DNA from 3 places in the Clostridium sp. MF28 genome. Region 3 is predicted to be linked to each of the others. Evidence: riboswitches for the same ligand, from Rfam matches in the RefSeq annotation. Region 3 holds a riboswitch; each other region holds the start of a gene.

What was found. A riboswitch is a leader RNA that binds a small molecule or an ion and turns the genes downstream of it on or off. The one in region 3 is predicted to bind thiamine pyrophosphate.
Region 1: another riboswitch for thiamine pyrophosphate. It lies ahead of thiF (sulfur carrier protein ThiS adenylyltransferase ThiF); the one in region 3 lies ahead of tenA (thiaminase II).
Region 2: another riboswitch for thiamine pyrophosphate. It lies ahead of thiT (energy-coupled thiamine transporter ThiT); the one in region 3 lies ahead of tenA (thiaminase II).

The regions. Positions count from the first base shown of each region.
Region 1 is NZ_CP014331.1:4,135,263-4,141,132, forward strand. Features, by position in the region: gene clpB (ATP-dependent chaperone ClpB) at 1-318, shown strand, start outside; gene AXY43_RS18215 (ECF transporter S component) at 586-1,182, opposite strand; TPP riboswitch at 1,511-1,618, shown strand; gene thiF (sulfur carrier protein ThiS adenylyltransferase ThiF) at 1,805-2,608, shown strand; gene AXY43_RS18225 (thiamine phosphate synthase) at 2,616-3,278, shown strand; gene AXY43_RS18230 (tRNA 2-thiocytidine(32) synthetase TtcA) at 3,450-4,316, shown strand; gene AXY43_RS18235 (DUF4250 domain-containing protein) at 4,406-4,597, shown strand; gene AXY43_RS18240 (putative bifunctional diguanylate cyclase/phosphodiesterase) at 4,790-5,870, shown strand, end outside.
Region 2 is NZ_CP014331.1:3,422,888-3,428,757, forward strand. Features, by position in the region: gene AXY43_RS14740 (hypothetical protein) at 1-342, shown strand, start outside; gene AXY43_RS14745 (prolipoprotein diacylglyceryl transferase) at 562-1,332, shown strand; gene AXY43_RS14750 (hypothetical protein) at 1,376-2,158, shown strand; gene AXY43_RS14755 (Mrp/NBP35 family ATP-binding protein) at 2,177-3,016, shown strand; gene AXY43_RS14760 (ferredoxin) at 3,146-3,337, shown strand; gene thiT (energy-coupled thiamine transporter ThiT) at 3,568-4,245, opposite strand; TPP riboswitch at 4,300-4,400, opposite strand; gene AXY43_RS14770 (hypothetical protein) at 4,436-4,642, opposite strand; gene AXY43_RS14775 (DegV family protein) at 4,805-5,653, opposite strand.
Region 3 is NZ_CP014331.1:5,775,644-5,781,513, reverse strand. Features, by position in the region: gene AXY43_RS25550 (PQQ-dependent sugar dehydrogenase) at 1-288, opposite strand, end outside; gene AXY43_RS25545 (ABC transporter substrate-binding protein) at 1,140-2,144, opposite strand; gene AXY43_RS25540 (ABC transporter permease) at 2,125-2,907, opposite strand; gene AXY43_RS25535 (ABC transporter ATP-binding protein) at 2,909-3,670, opposite strand; gene tenA (thiaminase II) at 3,671-4,339, opposite strand; TPP riboswitch at 4,431-4,528, opposite strand; gene AXY43_RS25525 (Cache 3/Cache 2 fusion domain-containing protein) at 5,300-5,870, opposite strand, start outside.

The sequences.
Region 1 (5,870 bases), 1.6 Mb from region 3:
TTAAATAGAGTAGATGATACTATAATGTTTAAACCTTTGACAGAGTCTGGCATTAAGAAAATTATAGATATATTCTTAAGAGAAGTAAGTTTAAGGTTAAAAGATAAAAATATCGAAATAGAAGTTACAGATAAAGCAAAAACAATAATGGCAAGAGAAGGTTATGATGTGGTTTATGGAGCAAGGCCGTTAAAAAGATATATACAGAACACTTTAGAGAATAGACTCGCTAGGATGATAATTAAGGGCGAACTAGGCTATGGATCTAAGGTTATGATTGATAATAAAGATGAAGAAATAATAATAAAACCACTTTAGTAAAAATAAGTTTTGTAAAATTCCTGTAGATAAATGTGATCTATAGGAATTTTTATTCTCTAGAAAATTATAATCAAAGAATGTGAGTAACTTTTTGAGTAGTTAATAGGAATCGTTATATTTGTATTATATACCATATTTTAATTCTTCATAATAGTTTTATATGTAACCAATAATTAGAACAAGAAAAGAGGCAGCTTTTAGCAAGTGCCTCTTTATAATTTATATTCTTTAAAAAATATTTTATTTTACTTGTTTAGAGTTTAGTTAAATTTTTTTCTTAATTCTAAATATAGCTACAATTACAGGGACTGATATTACAGCACTCACTATAGCTTCAGGAACTCCATTTGTTAAACCAATGGTTGCAATTGCAATTCCAGCAGTTTGTGGATTTATCTTTAAAATAGCAGAGTATCTTTCTAAGTAAAATACGTAAGTTAAACCCAAAACACCTATAGTGTTAATTAATGTAGCACAGATTGATGCTATTGCAATACTAATGCTTTGATTTTTAAATCTCTTTCTAAGAAGTATATACACATAGTATGCTACAATTCCAATTAGGACTCTAGGAACTAATGCAATTATAGGATTCCAAAATATAAATGATGTTGGACCAGGAGCGGTAAAATTTTGATACATTGAGAATAAACCAAAAACTAATCCAACTAGGGATCCAACTATAGGTCCTTCAACTATCGCACCTATAATAACTGGGATATGCATTATAGTAGCTTTTACAGGTGGAATTGGTATGAACCCAAGCCCGGTTAATCCTAAGAAAATTGAAATTGCAGAAAGCATTCCGATCATTGCAATCTGTCTAACTGAAAATTTAGATTTAGTATAGCCTCTTTCCATAAGGTACCTCCGTTCTTATTCCTTGATATATGGATATAATTCGGAAAAATATATAATATATACGAATTTCCGTTCAGCTTCTAATTGAATACCGACACATATTATTTTACCACGTTAGAAAAAATGTTCAATTATATTTTAAAAATATAAATTTAAATATAGTAATAATAATTACTGATTCTATATTTAATTCTATGAACTTAGAAAAAGTTGATTTTTATACAAAATATGAATAAATTTACAAATCTAATTTATGGATTTAATCCATAAAAATTTGAATTATAAGAAATAAAATGATAATATATAACCATAACAGAAATTGAATAGTATAAAAGGCTAGGGGTGCCAATTTAATTGGCTGAGAGAAGCTTATTTGCTTTAACTCTTTTGACCTGATGTGGCTAATACCACCGTAGGGAAGCAATAAATATTTTAGAAGATTTATAAGACTTACCTTAGTGTAAGTCTTTTTATTATCTAGTAATTTATTATGGAAGCCAAATAAGTAGAGGTTCTGCCCATTGGTTGTACAAATTATGAAAAAAGACTGATAAGAAAATAATGAGTAAATAATGAACAGATATATTAAGTTTTAAAATTTATTTAGATTGGGGATATTAGTTTGAAAGTTTTAGTAAATGAAAGAGAAATAGATATTGAGGGAGAAATTACTGCATTTGAAGTTAGAAGCAGGATAAAAAGTGATGCGGATATAGTTATTTTAAATGGTTTTCCAATTAAACAAGATTATTCTTTAAATGAAGGCGATAAAGTTACTTTAATTAAGAGAGGCGAGGTGCCTAAAAAAGAAGAGTTAGAGGCACTAATGGTAAGTAGACATACTCCAAAGGTTCATGAGAAAGTTAAGAAGGCGAAGATAGCTATTGCTGGACTTGGTGGACTTGGTTCAACAGTAGCATTAGCGTTGGGAAGAGTTGGGGTTGGACATATAAAAATAATAGATTTTGATGTGGTTGAACCTAGTAATTTAAACAGACAACAATACTTTATAAGACATATTGGAATGAAAAAATGCCATGCATTAAAAGAAATATTGTTAGAAATCAATCCGTTCATAAATATCGAAGTTGTTGATACGTATGTAGATAAGGATAACATTAAAGATTTATTTGAGGATATGGATATTGTAATTGAAGCATTTGATGGCGCAGAAAATAAAGCGATGATAGTTAGAGAAGTTTTACTTCAGACAGAAAAACCAAAGGTTATTTCAGCCTCAGGTATGGCAGGGTATTATTCTAATAATCTAATAATTAGCAAAAAAATAAATACAAGGCTATATATGTGTGGAGACTTTAAAAATGAGGCAAAAGTAAATGAGGGGTTAATGGCACCTAGGGTTGGTATCGCAGCTTGTCATGAAGCAAATATGGCGCTTAGATTAATATTAGGAGAAGAGGTATAAACTAAAGATGTCTGTAATTGGAATAACAAATAGAAAACTTTGTAGGGACTTTTTTGATCAAATAAAAAAAATATCAGAATCTAATCTAGATTTCTTAATTATACGAGAAAAAGATTTAAGCAGTGAAGAGCTAATGATATTAGTTTTGAAAGTAAAAGAGGAACTGAAAAATACAAATATCAGAATAATACTAAATTCCAATATAGATATTGCTAAAAAGTCCAATGTTGATGGAATTCAGTTATCATTTAATGATTTTATAAATATTAGTAACAGGTTATGCACAGGAAGAGCAATAAATTCTAAAGAAATGGTGGATAATTTTTATTTTAGTGGGAATAAATATAAAATATATAAGATGATCGGCGTTTCAATACATAGTTGCGAAGAAGGTATACAAGCGGCTAAATTAGGAGCAGACTATGTTATTTATGGCCATGTGTTTGAAACTGATTGTAAAAAAGGTCTTCCTCCTAGAGGAATTAAGGAAATAGAGGCTCTTTCCAAGAAGATTGACATTCCAGTCATTGGGATAGGCGGAATAAATCAAGATAATTATAAGAAAGTATTGGATGCTGGAGCAAGTGGAATTGCTATAATGTCTAGTTTAATGAAAGACAAAAACCCTGAAGAACTAGTGAAATCTCTTTCTAAAGAAACATTACTTTGATATATGAAAATCAAAGTACAAATACGAATAATTAAAATCAGCTAATATTAAAACCTAAAAACACTTGTAAATCTTAAGTGTTCATTATAAACTCTTTAAAGAAAGATATATTCAAGAATAATTAGTATCTATGATCTGGATACTATTAAGATAATAAGGAGAAATGAAATAATGAGTACAATTGCAGGAAAAGGCTGTCCAAGAATTATACCAGATGGAGAAAAAAAGCCACTAGAAGAGATTGAAAAAGCTATAATTAAAAGCTATAGAAAGCATATTTGGTCAAAATTTGTTAAGGCAATTAAAGAATATAATTTAATTCAAGAAGGAGATAAAATTGCTGTTGGAATTTCTGGAGGAAAAGATAGTATACTTATGGCGAAATTATTTCAGGAGTTGCAAAGACATGGTCAAGTTAAATTTGAATTAGTATTTTTAGCTATGGATCCAGGGTATCATCCAGATATAAAAAATTTACTAATAGAAAATTGTGAGCATCTAAATATTCCAATTCATATGTATGAATCAGGCATTTTTGATGTTGTTGATAAAATGGCTAAGGATTACCCATGTTATTTATGTGCAAGAATGAGAAGAGGCTCTCTTTATGCAAAAGCAAAAGAATTTGGATGTAATAAACTTGCATTAGGACATCATTATAATGATGTAATTGAAACAACTATGCTAAACATTTTATATGGTGGTAATTTTAAGACAATGTTGCCTAAATTAAAAGCTAAAAATTTTGAAGGTTTAGAATTAATTAGGCCTATGTATTTTATAGAGGAAGAGTATATAAAAAGATTTATAAATTATAGTGGTATATGGCCATTGAATTGCGCTTGTATGGTTGCAGCTGAAAGAATAGGTAATAAGAGATATGAAATAAAAGATCTTATTAAAGAATTAAAGAAGAATTTTAGCGGAGTTGAAAAGTCTATCTTTAAAGCAGCTGAAAATGTTAGTATGGATTCAATATTAGGTTGGCAAAAGGGCGAAGAAAAGCATTCTTTTCTAGATTATTACGATGAAGAGTAGACTTAAGTAACTAAAAGTATTTATTAATTTGGAAATGTATGCTATGCTATAATTAACCATATACCAATAGATGAAAAGGAAGAGTAGAGATGGAAAATAATCCTATGGGGATCAGTGATCCAAACATATTGTTAAGTGTAATAAACATGAAATTAAGAGATCAATATGGTTCATTAGATATTCTTTGTGATGATTTAGAATTATCTAAAGACGATATTATAAATATATTAATAAGTATCGGATATAAATACGAGGAAGAAGAAAATCAATTTAAGAATTAGAGTCTTAATAAATAATTATTCATAAAGTTAGGAAGGTGATGTTATATGAATTTAAAAAAGACAGGCAAATTAATTACTGTTATAGCAGCAACAGCAGCTTTAATAGCATCATTAGCAAATGATAAGAAATCTAAAGATTCTAACAAACAGGAATAGTACAAATTATAGAATTATGTGAAGGATTGTATATATATGATTAGGGAGGAACTTCAATTAAATCATGAGGAAATATTTGATTCTATACCAATTTTGGGCGTTAATATAATTTGGAATCAATCAGAGCTTAAATTAATAATTGATGATACAATGAAAAGTTTTTTTGAAGAGTATGATACTAAGAATGAAACTTTAGATCAATTTATAAATTTTGTTGGTGAAGAAGATAAACAAAATGTTTTAAGCTTTTTCTCTCAAGATTTAAAGAGACACTATATAAATAGAGAACAAATGCAGCTACAATACAAGATGGAAAGTCCTAGGGGTAACATTGTTGAGTTTATTCTTGTCGGGAAGTCAATTAAAAGTAATGAACAGTATTACTTTACTGGAACTAGTTATTGCTTTAAGGACTTAGAGAATGAATATGGTGATATAGATTCTTTGACGAAAAATTGGAAAGAATCTATGGTCAATAAAACAATAGATTCAATAATTCATAGTGATAGAATTACAGGGCTACCTAATAAATATTTTTTCAAGAACACGGTAGCCAAAATGTTACAAAATGTTGTTAATAGTAATACTAGAGCCGCGATGCTGATAATAGATTTAGATAATTTTAAATATGTAAACGACTCCTACGGGCATGATTTTGGAGACTTAGTGTTAAAAGAAGTGGGCTATAATATAGTCGAATCTGTTACAGAAGATATATTAGTATCAAGATATAGCGGCAATACTTTTCTGTTATTTAAGCCAAATATAATTGATATACAAGAAATTATAACTTTGGGTAATGCTATAGCAAAGTCTTTTGAAAAACCTAATATAGTGAATGGAAGAAAAATATACTTAACAGCAAGTATTGGTGTTTCTCTATCTCCAGATCACGGAATAGATTATAATACATTACTCAAAAATGCAGATGCAGCAATGTATGAAGCAAAGAAAAATGGTAAAAATGAGTGTGATTTTTTTGATGATAGCCTTTCTGATGAGCTAAATAGAGTTTATAGTTTGCAGAAAGGGTTAAGAACTGCACTGAATAATAATGAATTATATGTTATGTTTCAACCTAAAGTATCACTCGATGATTCTTTGGTAAACGGATTTG
Region 2 (5,870 bases), 2.4 Mb from region 3:
GATTTTAAAGACAAAAATAATAAGCTTACTGGTTTATTGCAAGTAGTAAATACCAAAGAGGATATAAACGCGTTTGCAGAAAAAGATTTAAATAGTCAATGCCTAGAATATTATAATTCAGAATTAACACCTTTTAAAAATTCCTATAATTCTGGGGTATTAGTTAAATATGAAACAAAAGTAAAGAATGGATATGATTTTAACAATGAATGCTATTATCTAAATTTAGGAGAAGGTAAGACAGCAAAGATATTATTTAATCTTAAGTCAAAGGATTATAAGGATAATATGAAGACTATTTTAAATACGATTATTTCAAGTATTAAATCATCTCAAAGTTGAAATTAGCCAATTTATTGTATATAAAGTTTTATGGATTATAAGTGGTTGATATGAAAAGACTACATTATATGTTTAATATAAAATATATAATTGTGTGAATGTTGAGTTGATGAGTTAAATAAGATTTGCCAAGGATAAGCATAAGTATTATAATTTAAGTATCAAGGAGAGGCCAGAATAGCTTCTCCTTGATACTTATTTGACGTTTGGAGGCGAGCAATGAGGATAATATTATTTGAGATATTTGGGATACAAATAAAGAGTTATGGATTAATGATTGCAATTGGAATAATAGTTGCAGCTGCTATATTTATAAATAAAGGAAAGAAAAAAGGCTATGATGAGGATTCTTTATTAAATTTAGTGATTTTAGCTGTAATAGGTGGAGCGCTTGGTGGAAAGGGATTATTTATATTAACTGAGATTAAGGATATTATTAAAGAGCCAAGCATATTGCTGAACTTTGGATATGGATTTGTTATATATGGTGCCATAGGTGGAGGAGCCTTGGCTATGTACTTATATTCTAGGAAAAAGTCTTGGAACATTGTTGAAATGTTGGATATGACGGTTCCAGGTCTTGCAATAGCCCAAGGTTTTGGTAGAATTGGATGTTTTCTGGCTGGATGTTGTTATGGAGCAGAAACCGAATTACCAATAGGTGTTACATTTCCAAAAGGATCTTTAGCACCAGCAGGAATACACGTGCATCCAACGCAAATTTATTCATCAATATTTGACTTTTTGCTAGGATTTATACTTTTGTACTATAGTAAGAAAGAAAAACAAACAGGAAAGATAGTGGGACTATATTTAATAGTATATAGTATAGGTAGATTTTTAGTAGAATTTTTAAGAGATGATCCAAGAGGGAGTGTCGGGATTCTATCAACATCACAATTTATCGCAATATTTACTTTGGTGATTGGTATTGTTGTATTTAATAACCATAGGATTTTCAAAGGAGCGAAGAAGAATAGTGAGAAATAGTAAGTTTTTAACAATAGTTTTACCATTGGTATTGGTCTCTAGTATGATGCTCTCAGGATGTAGCTTCATTGATAATATAGAAGTTAAAATGAATCTTAAAAATCAACAATTTGATTATATAAAGCAAAATAAGGTGGATAAAATTATTATACAAAGTGTTAGAGATAGTGGATTTAGGTTTGTAGTTAATGATCCTAAAGCTATAGATGACATTTACAAGATTTTATCAGATGGAAGTGAAGTTTCAAAGAAAAGCTCATTAGATCCAGATTATATTTTTGAGGTGTGTACCGGAGATGAAGTGAGAAAGTATCAGTATGTAGTTGGAGCTAACGAACATGGGACAGGAAACTTTTATGATGACGATAAGGCATTTTCAGTACCTAAAAATTTAGAGAATACAATAATGCAAAATCTTTCATTCATAAGAAAGCCAAGAGACTTTAATTATATATATTATCAATCAATATTAAAAGTTATTGATAAGAAAAAAGATAGCTTATCCAACGGAAATAAAGCTGGAGTGAACATATCTGGAGATACAGATTGTTTGAAATACATATTTTCTGTGGATTTAGAAGATTTTAAGAAAAGTTTGAATAAAACTTTACCTAGTGTTGATTTAGTAAACAATAATTATGAAGATTTTGATACAATAATTAAAGTAAAAAATAGAGGATATAATAGTACTGTTTTCAAAACACTAATAACAGTAGATAATAAAAAGGATAATTCCTTTGAAAGTTACTATGTAACGGCAGAATATAATTATAAAGACTGGGATATTAAAATAAGTGAGCCTAATAAGGTCCCACAAGATTGGTAAGTAAAGGAGCATATATAAATGAGTTGTGAAAGTTGTAAAAGTAAAGACACATGTCAATCTAAAGGAACAGGATGTAGTGAAGAAAGTTTAAAGTTAACATCCAGATATGGAAATATTAAAAATGTTATAGGTATTATAAGTGGAAAAGGTGGAGTTGGTAAATCAACTGTAACTGGAATGATGGCAAGTATGTTATCTAAGAAGGGATATAAAGTAGGAGTGTTGGATGCAGATATTACAGGTCCATCTATGCCTAGATTTTTTGGGGTTAACAATAAAAGGGCTAAAATAATTCCATTAGAAAATGATATGGTAAAATTTGAGCCAGTGGAAACAGAAAGCGGGATAAAAATAATCTCCATGAATCTTTTAACAGCGGTAGAAGATGAACCTGTAATCTGGAGAGGACCTGTAATTACAGGGGTGTTAAAGCAGATGTTTGTAGAAACTAATTGGGAAGAGCTTGACTATTTACTTATAGATATGCCACCAGGTACAGGAGATATTGCTTTAACTGTAATGCAGGAATTCCCTATTGATGAAATTGTAATAGTTTCTACACCACAAGATATGGTGTCCATGATAGTCAAGAAAGTTGTTATTATGGCCCAAAAGATAGGGGTGAAGATTAAGGGCGTAGTAGAGAACATGGCATATATAAACTGTCCAGATTGTGATAAAAAGATACGAGTATTTAGCAGAAAGTCATCAGAAGAAAATGCGGAGTATCTTGGAATTCCTTTAATAGGAGAGTTACCAATTAATATTGAACTTACAGAAGCATTGGAGCAAGGAAAAGCAGAGGAATACGTTAAGGAGAATCCGCTATATTCACTAATATTTGAAGGATTGTATTAAAAGAAAACTTCTTTTCCTTATACTATACTTATTTCATCATTTTAAATTATATTATTAAATATACATAACTTAATATTTCTTGGGAAATAATAAGCTTGTAATTTGATATTAGAGGAGATGAAGTAAACCATGAAACCAAAAGTAGATAAAGATACTTGTATAGCTTGCGGATTATGTCCATCTATATGTCCAGAGTGCTTTGACATGCAAGATGATGGAAAAGCAGGAGCTATAGTTGATGAAGTTCCAGAAGGTTGTGTAGATGAGGCAAAAGAAGCAGAAGAAAGCTGTCCAGTAAATGCAATTGAAATAGAAGAATAAAATTTGATTGCAAAATACGACTAAAACGTCTAAAATAAATAATTTATAAATCATAGTTATTTATTATTTGATCAAAAATAGGATTAATTTTGTTTTATAAAACAAAATTAATCCTATTTTTATTCTATATATTTTGTATTAATAAGCTTAAAATGCTGATAAGTGAAATGTTTAGTTACTTCGCATAGATTGGAAACTTAATTGTATATATAAATTGTTTTATATGATAGTTAGTTTGAAATAGTATTTACTGATGATGCATGAAAAATTCTTTCTATAGGAAGAACGGATAAAATTACTAAGCATATGATTCCTTCTATTCCAATCATCGGACCATTAACAAGTAAAGAATAAACTACTGGAGACATCCCTTCTGGGGCAAATGACCCGAAGAAAACTATACCAGAAATAAGATGACATAAAAATCTGACCAGTATTGCAATACTCACTCCAACTAATCTTCTTTGTTTGAAGAATCCGGCAAGACCTAATGCTGTAAAGGGCAATGGATAATCAAATAAAACTTGAACCGGATGTAGTATATATGGATCCAGTATTAGGGTTATTACACCATAAAGAAATCCTGTTAAACATCCAACTTCAGGACCGTATATGAATGCTATAAGCAATACTGGTATCATGCTGCCTAAAGTTATGCTACCACCTTGAGGAAAATGATATAATCTTAGCATTTTTAATATGGTGGCTAACGCTAATGCTATACCAATTCTAGCAATTAGTTCTGGCGTGAATTTTATCTTTTTTGCCTTAGCTAATGCTATAAGTAGTAAAATACATCCTAATAAAGTTATAATTGACATTGGACTTGCAAGAATATCTTGAATATTTTGGGAGAAATTCTGGAAAAGTTTAGAAAATTGTTCGATCCAATCATTAAAAATTGACATAAAAAAACCTCCTTAATTGTGCTCGGAGATTATCAACCAAATAAATAGTTTAAAGTTTTTAAGAGGTTGCATTCCCTACGCTAGAATTAACTAGATCAGGTTTTAAGGGTTTATGAATATCAAATCTCAGCCTCTCGGCTCCCCTAGCACATTATAAATATATTACACTTATACTATTTTATACCTATTATTATAGATAGTCAATTACATTGTATGTGTTAAATTTGTTATTATTACTTAAATTGGAATGTGAATTTGAACTAGACGCAATCAAATTTATAGAGTGATGTGGGATTGTGCTATTTGGCAATTTATTTGATGAAATGGTGAATATATCATCATTTCTATTAACAATAGTAGCATCTTTGTATGTTGAATCTAATATAAAACCTTTCATAATAACAAAACAGTCCTTTCAGTAAAGATTTCTTTGTTATTATTATTTACAAGTAGAAAAGTAAGTATACTTGTAAAATATTAAAGAGCTAAATAAAAAAATATGAATTTTAATATCTAGCTCTTTAATTATGAATGAATAGTTAACATATATATTTTTCGCTTAATCTAATCTTTCAACTATAAATCCAACAAGGCCAGGTCCGGTATGAACGCCAAGAGCAGGGCCTATTGATCCTCCTAAAGTACATTCAATTAGATTAGGAATATCTTTTATAGAATCATAAAGCATTTTAGATTTTTCAGGTGCATTCCCGTCTAAAACCCAAACTTTACATTTATGATTTTCTAGATAATTTGTTAATATATTTGTTAATTTAGATATACACTGTTTTATGCCTCTTATCTTACAAACCGTATGGTATATGCCGTCATCGCCAACAGTAATAATAGGCTTTAGATTGAGCACGCCCGCTATAGTTCCGGCAACTTTACCAACTCGTCCTCCCTTTATTAAGTATTCTAATGTATCTATTGTAAAAAACACATCAATCTTATCTCTAAATGAAGGTAAAGTTATCACTATTTCATCAAAGGATTTTTCTTGCTTTATTAGGTTTAGAGTTTCAATGACCATAGCTCCTTCTGACATGGTTAAAGTCATAGAATCAAATACAAAAGTTTTCACTTCAGGGACATTTTCAGATGCAAGTCTTGCAGAGTTATAAGCGCCAGAAAGGCCACTTGATATTGTTATAATAATTGCATGTGTATATCCTTCGTTTTTTACTTGCTCTAAAGCAAATGTAAAATCATCAACACCAGGTAAGGAAGTTTTGGGTATCTCCTTAGGTAAATATTCATATAGGGCCTTTGGCGTTATATCTATTCCATCAATATACTCTTTATCAGAGAATATAATTTTAAACGGGACTATTTTAATATTATTTTCTATTACGAAATTTGTATTCAAATCAGAAGCACTATCAGTTATTAATGCTATTTTATCCATCTTAATTCCTCCTAGAAATATATAGTCTTAGTTTAATTATAACACTATTTGTAAAAAATACATTTCTTATATATTACTTAAAGAAATAATTTATATTATATTTTTAGATAATAAACTATGTTTTTAATAAAACTTTTTGGTTCGCACAAGATGATAATTTACAGTAAATTTTAATCAATTTAACTTTTTAGAACACATATAATAATAATTTTCTTAT
Region 3 (5,870 bases):
CCCCATCAAACCACCTTCCCCTTGACTGACAAAAGGTTCATTAAATTTTATTATTGGATTAGGATTAAGTTTGCCGTCTTCAATAACTCTAATTGCTCCAGACCGCTCCGTAAAATATATTTTTCCTTCATCACTTATATCTATTGCCCATGGTACGTATAAATTTTCAGCTATAACTTGAATTTCGTAATTAAGTTGTCTTGATGCCCCTACTATTACTTGTACATTCGATTTATTGTGACTCTTAAATACTGTGTTAAATAAAATGTTTTTAATTATTTTTTTCATAGTATTATCCTCCAAGTTTAAAATAATACATGTTACAATATAAACTTTAAGGAAAAAGCAACAAATTCAAAACACATAATTTGTTGCTTTTCTCTCAACCTATATAATTACAATATTATTCTTTCAAGAGTCCAACTGTACCGGCTAAAATATAAATCATAATAAAAAATTTCATATAGTAAAATTAGCTTTTCCTCAGAACTACTCTAATATCACATAGTATTTATAAAACAATAAAAAAATCGCAGGAGACTGTGGTTAAGTTCCGTATTGTGCATATAAGAACATTTTATGCAGGCGAATAAGATTTCTTTTTTATTCTCTTTACGAACTGTAACTTTCTGAATCAGTATTTTTCATAACTTATACCCTCAAGGGGCACAATGTCCACAAATTTAACTTGAATATAAATTCCTAGAGAATAAAAAAAGATACCGAATTACAATAAATTCAGTATCTTTTTTAAAATAATTTCTCAGTTTTTATCTAAATATGGATAAATAACTTAAGAATTAAACTTATTAGATAAACATATTAACAAAGTTGCTAAATCTTTAAGTTCATATTTTCACTAGAAATCATAAATATATTTGTATAGAAAACATTTGAAAATGAGCTGTTAAAGGTTCCTAGCTGTAGGTTGCTCCATTTTAGCTTGTGAAGTGAGAGTCCAAAATTTTATTTTGGGTTCTCGAACTTCCTCAGCGAATGTAATGAGTCGAGCTTCCCTTGGAAAGTTGGAGCATGCTAAAATGGATACAACCTGCTGCTTAGAACCTTCAGCGATATTTTCATAGCTTTTCGGAATCAAAATATTTATGATTCCGGTGAGCTATACGCATAAGTATAAATTATTGAAACACATCTTTACTATCTACATCAGCTTGAAGTAAATTCTTATCTTTTAACCATTTAATATTGTTATTCCAATTTTCTTTATCTTGACTTAAGAATTTACCACTTTCATTTTCCATAAGAGGTAAAAGTATCTCTAAGCTCTTCTTTTCTGTCTCTTCATCTAATGGGAAACTTTCATTTTGAGCCTTTAATATTAAATCTAAAGCCTTATCAGGATTCTTTTGAGTATATTCAAATCCTTTTTTAGCAGCTCCTAAGAACGCTTGTATTGTATCATTATTATTCTTAATTGCGTCATCACTTGCAACAAATGCTAATTCGTAGTTATTTGGCACACCAAAATCTGATGGCGCAAAAGTTTCTAATTCAATACCTTTTTTCTCTAATAATATTTTTTCATGATTTATATATCCACCTATAATTGCATCAACTTGTTTTGTTTCGATTCCAGGCATTAAGTCATATCCAACATCTACAAATTCAACCTTTGATGGATCTCCACCAGCTTGTGCTACCATTGCTTTAACAGTTTCTTTATCGATATCAAAAGATGCATATCCAACTTTCTTTCCTTCTAAATCCTTTAATGTTTTAACTCCTGAATCTTTACGAACCATTAGTTGGTTTAATGAACTTCTAACTATTGCTCCAACTGATTTAATAGGAATATTTTCGCCTCTTGCTAAGATAATTTGTTTAGGATAGCTTATTGCTAAATCAGCTTTTCCTGCTGCTACTAATTTAATTCCATCATCTGTACCTGCAGGTGTAATTAAGTTAACCTTCAACCCTGCTTCTTTAAAGTATCCTTGCTCTTCTGCTGCATATAAGAATGAATGTACTGCATTTGGATACCAGTCTAAAAGAACATTAACTTCTTTAAGTTCTTTGGTAGCACTCTTGTCTTCCTTATTATTGGAAGCACTAGAGCACCCGCTAAATACTAAACTAACTAACATAATAAATAGTAAAAATATACTAAGCTTTTTTAATTTCATGATTGTCCTCCTTCAATCCTCTTCTGTATTTTAATAAAATCTTTTCTAGCAAGAATCCTACGGAAAATAGAATTAATCCTAGAAATGATAAAACTAACACTCCTGCGAAAACAGAATCTGCCTGAAGCATTCCTGCTGCTCTCTTAATATATATACCTAATCCCTTTTCAGCACCTAGCCATTCTCCAATGGTCGCCCCTGAAATACTGTAGGTTGCAGCTATTTTAAAACTGCTCAAAAAATTTGGTAATACGGAATTCATATGGAGTTTAAAAAATATTTGGAATCTATTTCCTCCAAGAGCTTTTAAAACATCTTCTAAATCTCTATCTACACTATTTAATCCATCTAAGGTACTTATAACTATAGGGAAAAAACAAAATAGTATTACCACTGCTACCTTTGACCATATGGTATATCCAAACCACATAACCATAATTGGAGATAAAGCTATAGTCGGAATTGTTTGAGAAAAAATTATAATTGGATATAAAGTTTTCGAAACATTTCTCCAAAGATATATGGAAAGTGCACAAGATATACCTATAATTACGGACGCAATAAGTCCTAATAGTGCTTCACCTAGTGTGATAAGAGAATGTTTATATATTAAATCTTTTTGATCTACTAAAGCTTTTATGATTTCAGAAAATCTAGGCAAAATAAAATTCGGCACCTTAAAATATGGTATTATAAATTCCCATGACAAAATTATAATTATCAAAAATATTAAAGGAAATATATAGTCTTTAATTTTTTTCATTCTATATCCCCCCTTTATTTTCTTCTAAGGAGTCAAGAACATTTAAAATATCTCTTTTTAGCTCAATAAACTCACTAGAAAGTGTGGTCTCATAATTCCTTGGTCTTTCAATATTTACATCTATAGATTTTAAATTTCTATATGGAAGCTCCGTACAAATAAGAATTCTATCTGATAAAAGCAAAGCTTCCTCTATATCATGAGTTATCATAAACACAGTATTACTTTGTCTTTGACAAAGATCTAAAAGCCATGACTGCATCTTTCTTCTTGTTAACGCATCTAGAGAAGAAAATGGCTCATCCAATAAAATTATGGAAGGATTATTTACTATTGCTCTTAAAAATGAAGCTCTCTGCCTCATACCACCTGATAATTCATGTGGATAATATTTCTCGGTGCCCTTAAGTCCAAAATCTTCAAAGTATGTAGCTGCCACTTTTCTAGCTTCTTTCTTACTATAACCATTTAATTCAAGTCCAACTGCTGTATTGTCGAGAATATTTCTCCATGGCATTAAGGAATCTTTTTGAGGCATATATCCTATAATATTTTTATTGCCATCTTTTAATATATTTATATTACCCTTTTGCGGCTTTAATAGTCCTAAAATTAATCGAAAAAGGGTACTTTTGCCTGTGCCACTAGGTGCAATAATTGTGACAAATTCATTTTTATTTATATCAAAAGATAAATCATCTACTATTAATTTTCCAGAATCCTTATATCCAAAGGATAAATTATTAATTTCCAATGCTTTCATCTAAATAACCCAACTTTCCTTTTTGTAGCAGCCATCCCAAAACATATATTCATATTTTGAAGATATAATGAAAATCTCTTCTAATTTTTCAAGCTGTCTTTCTGGAAGCCCTTCTGCTAGTTTATCCATAAGTTTTATGCACCAATCATTTTCCTTATTATATTCTTCAGTTGCATATGTAAGTATCCATTCCCTGTAAAGTGGATGCTCTAATGCCTTACTATTATTTGCTAAGGTTTTGCCAATAAATGCATAGCTCCACATACATGGAAGTAATGCTGCTACTAGTTCTGCTAAAGATCCTTCTGATGATACCTGAAGCATAAATTTTGTGTATGACAAATTACTTGCATTTGGCTTTGTAGCCTCTAATTCTTCCTTAGTTATTCCAAACTTCTTAGCATATTCAGTATGTGCATCCATTTCAATATTTACTATAGCATTTGCACATTTAGCAAAGGCTTGTATATCTTCTAATGAATCTGCCTTAACCATCCCTAATGCAAAAAGCTTTATATAATCTATTAGATAAACATAATCCTGCTTAACGTAAAAGCAAAACTTATCTTCCTTTAAAGTCCCCTTACTAAGTTCCTTAAGAAAAGGATGCTCCAGGCACGCTTCCCAAATAGGTTTACCTTTCAATAATAATCTTTGTGAAAATTGCATAAAAAAACTCCTTTCAAACAGTACTAAAATACCATTGAAAAGAGTTAATAATCTAATTAAATTGTAAATCTACTATCTTTAGATTTAACTTTATATTATCTTATAACTTCCCTTCGCTGGCATTACCCAGTGCAGGTTCAAAGGGTCTGAAAACTCATCTCAGCCATTCTGGCTCCCCTAGTACTCGTCTAAATTTTATACTCTAAATGTAAGAATGTCAATTAAAATTTACACTCAAATCAATATATAGATAAACCAACTAATACCTGAACTTATGCATATAGCTCGCCGAAATAAGGATTATGCTGTTATTCCAGTTTCTAAGGAATTATGATGGATGATCCCAAGATTACAAGTTGCACCCAAGATTCTAGCATCAAAGGCAAGCTTTGAACTAGCATACTTGAAACAACTTATAATCTAGGAATCAGAGCCATCAAATTCCTAATGAAACATTTCATAAAAGCATAATTCTTATTTCTAGTTGGGATATATTTCATAGTATAAATCTAACTTATAATTGGTTTATCCATATAGATGCCCAGACTTATTATGTGAACACATTTCCATACTTACTATATATGAATTATTATCTTAACTAGAAATCATAAATATATTTGTGGAGAAAACATTTGAAAATAAGCTGCTAAGATTCTTAAGCAGAGAACTCAAATCTACGATTTGATGTGAATCGCTTACTCAGTGAACGAATGTAAGTCGAGTTTCCTCTAACGGTTGTTCCGCTTTAGCTTGTGAAGTGAGAGTCCAAAATTTTCTTTTGGTTTCTCGAACTTCCTCAGCGAATGTAATGAGTCGAGCTTCCCTAGGAAAGTGGGAGCATGCTAAAGTGGTGAAACCTGCAACTTAGAATCTTCAGCGATATTTTCATGGCTTTTCGGAACAAAATATTTATGATTTCGGCAAGCTATCGCATAAGTCTAATTTATAAGACAATCTTGTTTAGCTATATATATCTGAAAACTCAATATTAATATTTTCAACCTTAGATTGGTTTGCATAACCATTCTTGCTTTTCTTACCTTCATCTTCTGGAACTATCTTAACAGGAAGACATATAATAAACTCTGTACCTTCTCCATAAACACTTTTTACTTCTATTGTTCCTTCGTGCATCTCAACTAAAGCTTTAACTATAGATAGCCCAATTCCGCTGCCTTCATGGCTTCTATTTAATAATCGTTCTACCTGCTTAAATCGTTGGAAAAGCTGCGATACTTTTTCCTCTGGAATTCCCCTTCCTGTATCTTTTACAGATATAACTATATGATCATCCATATCATATAAATTAACACTTATTTTGTCTCCTGGTTCAGTGAATTTAGTAGCATTGGAAATTAGATTAAGCAAAATTCTTTCTAGCTTTTCTTCATCAAAAGCCATAATTTTTTCTTCATTATCTGTATCAAATATTATTGTCCTAGACATATATTCTACATATTCAGCAGTTGACTGTGTTATATCCTCTACAACTTGTACTATATTGCCGTTTTTCAATTCTAGTTTCATATAA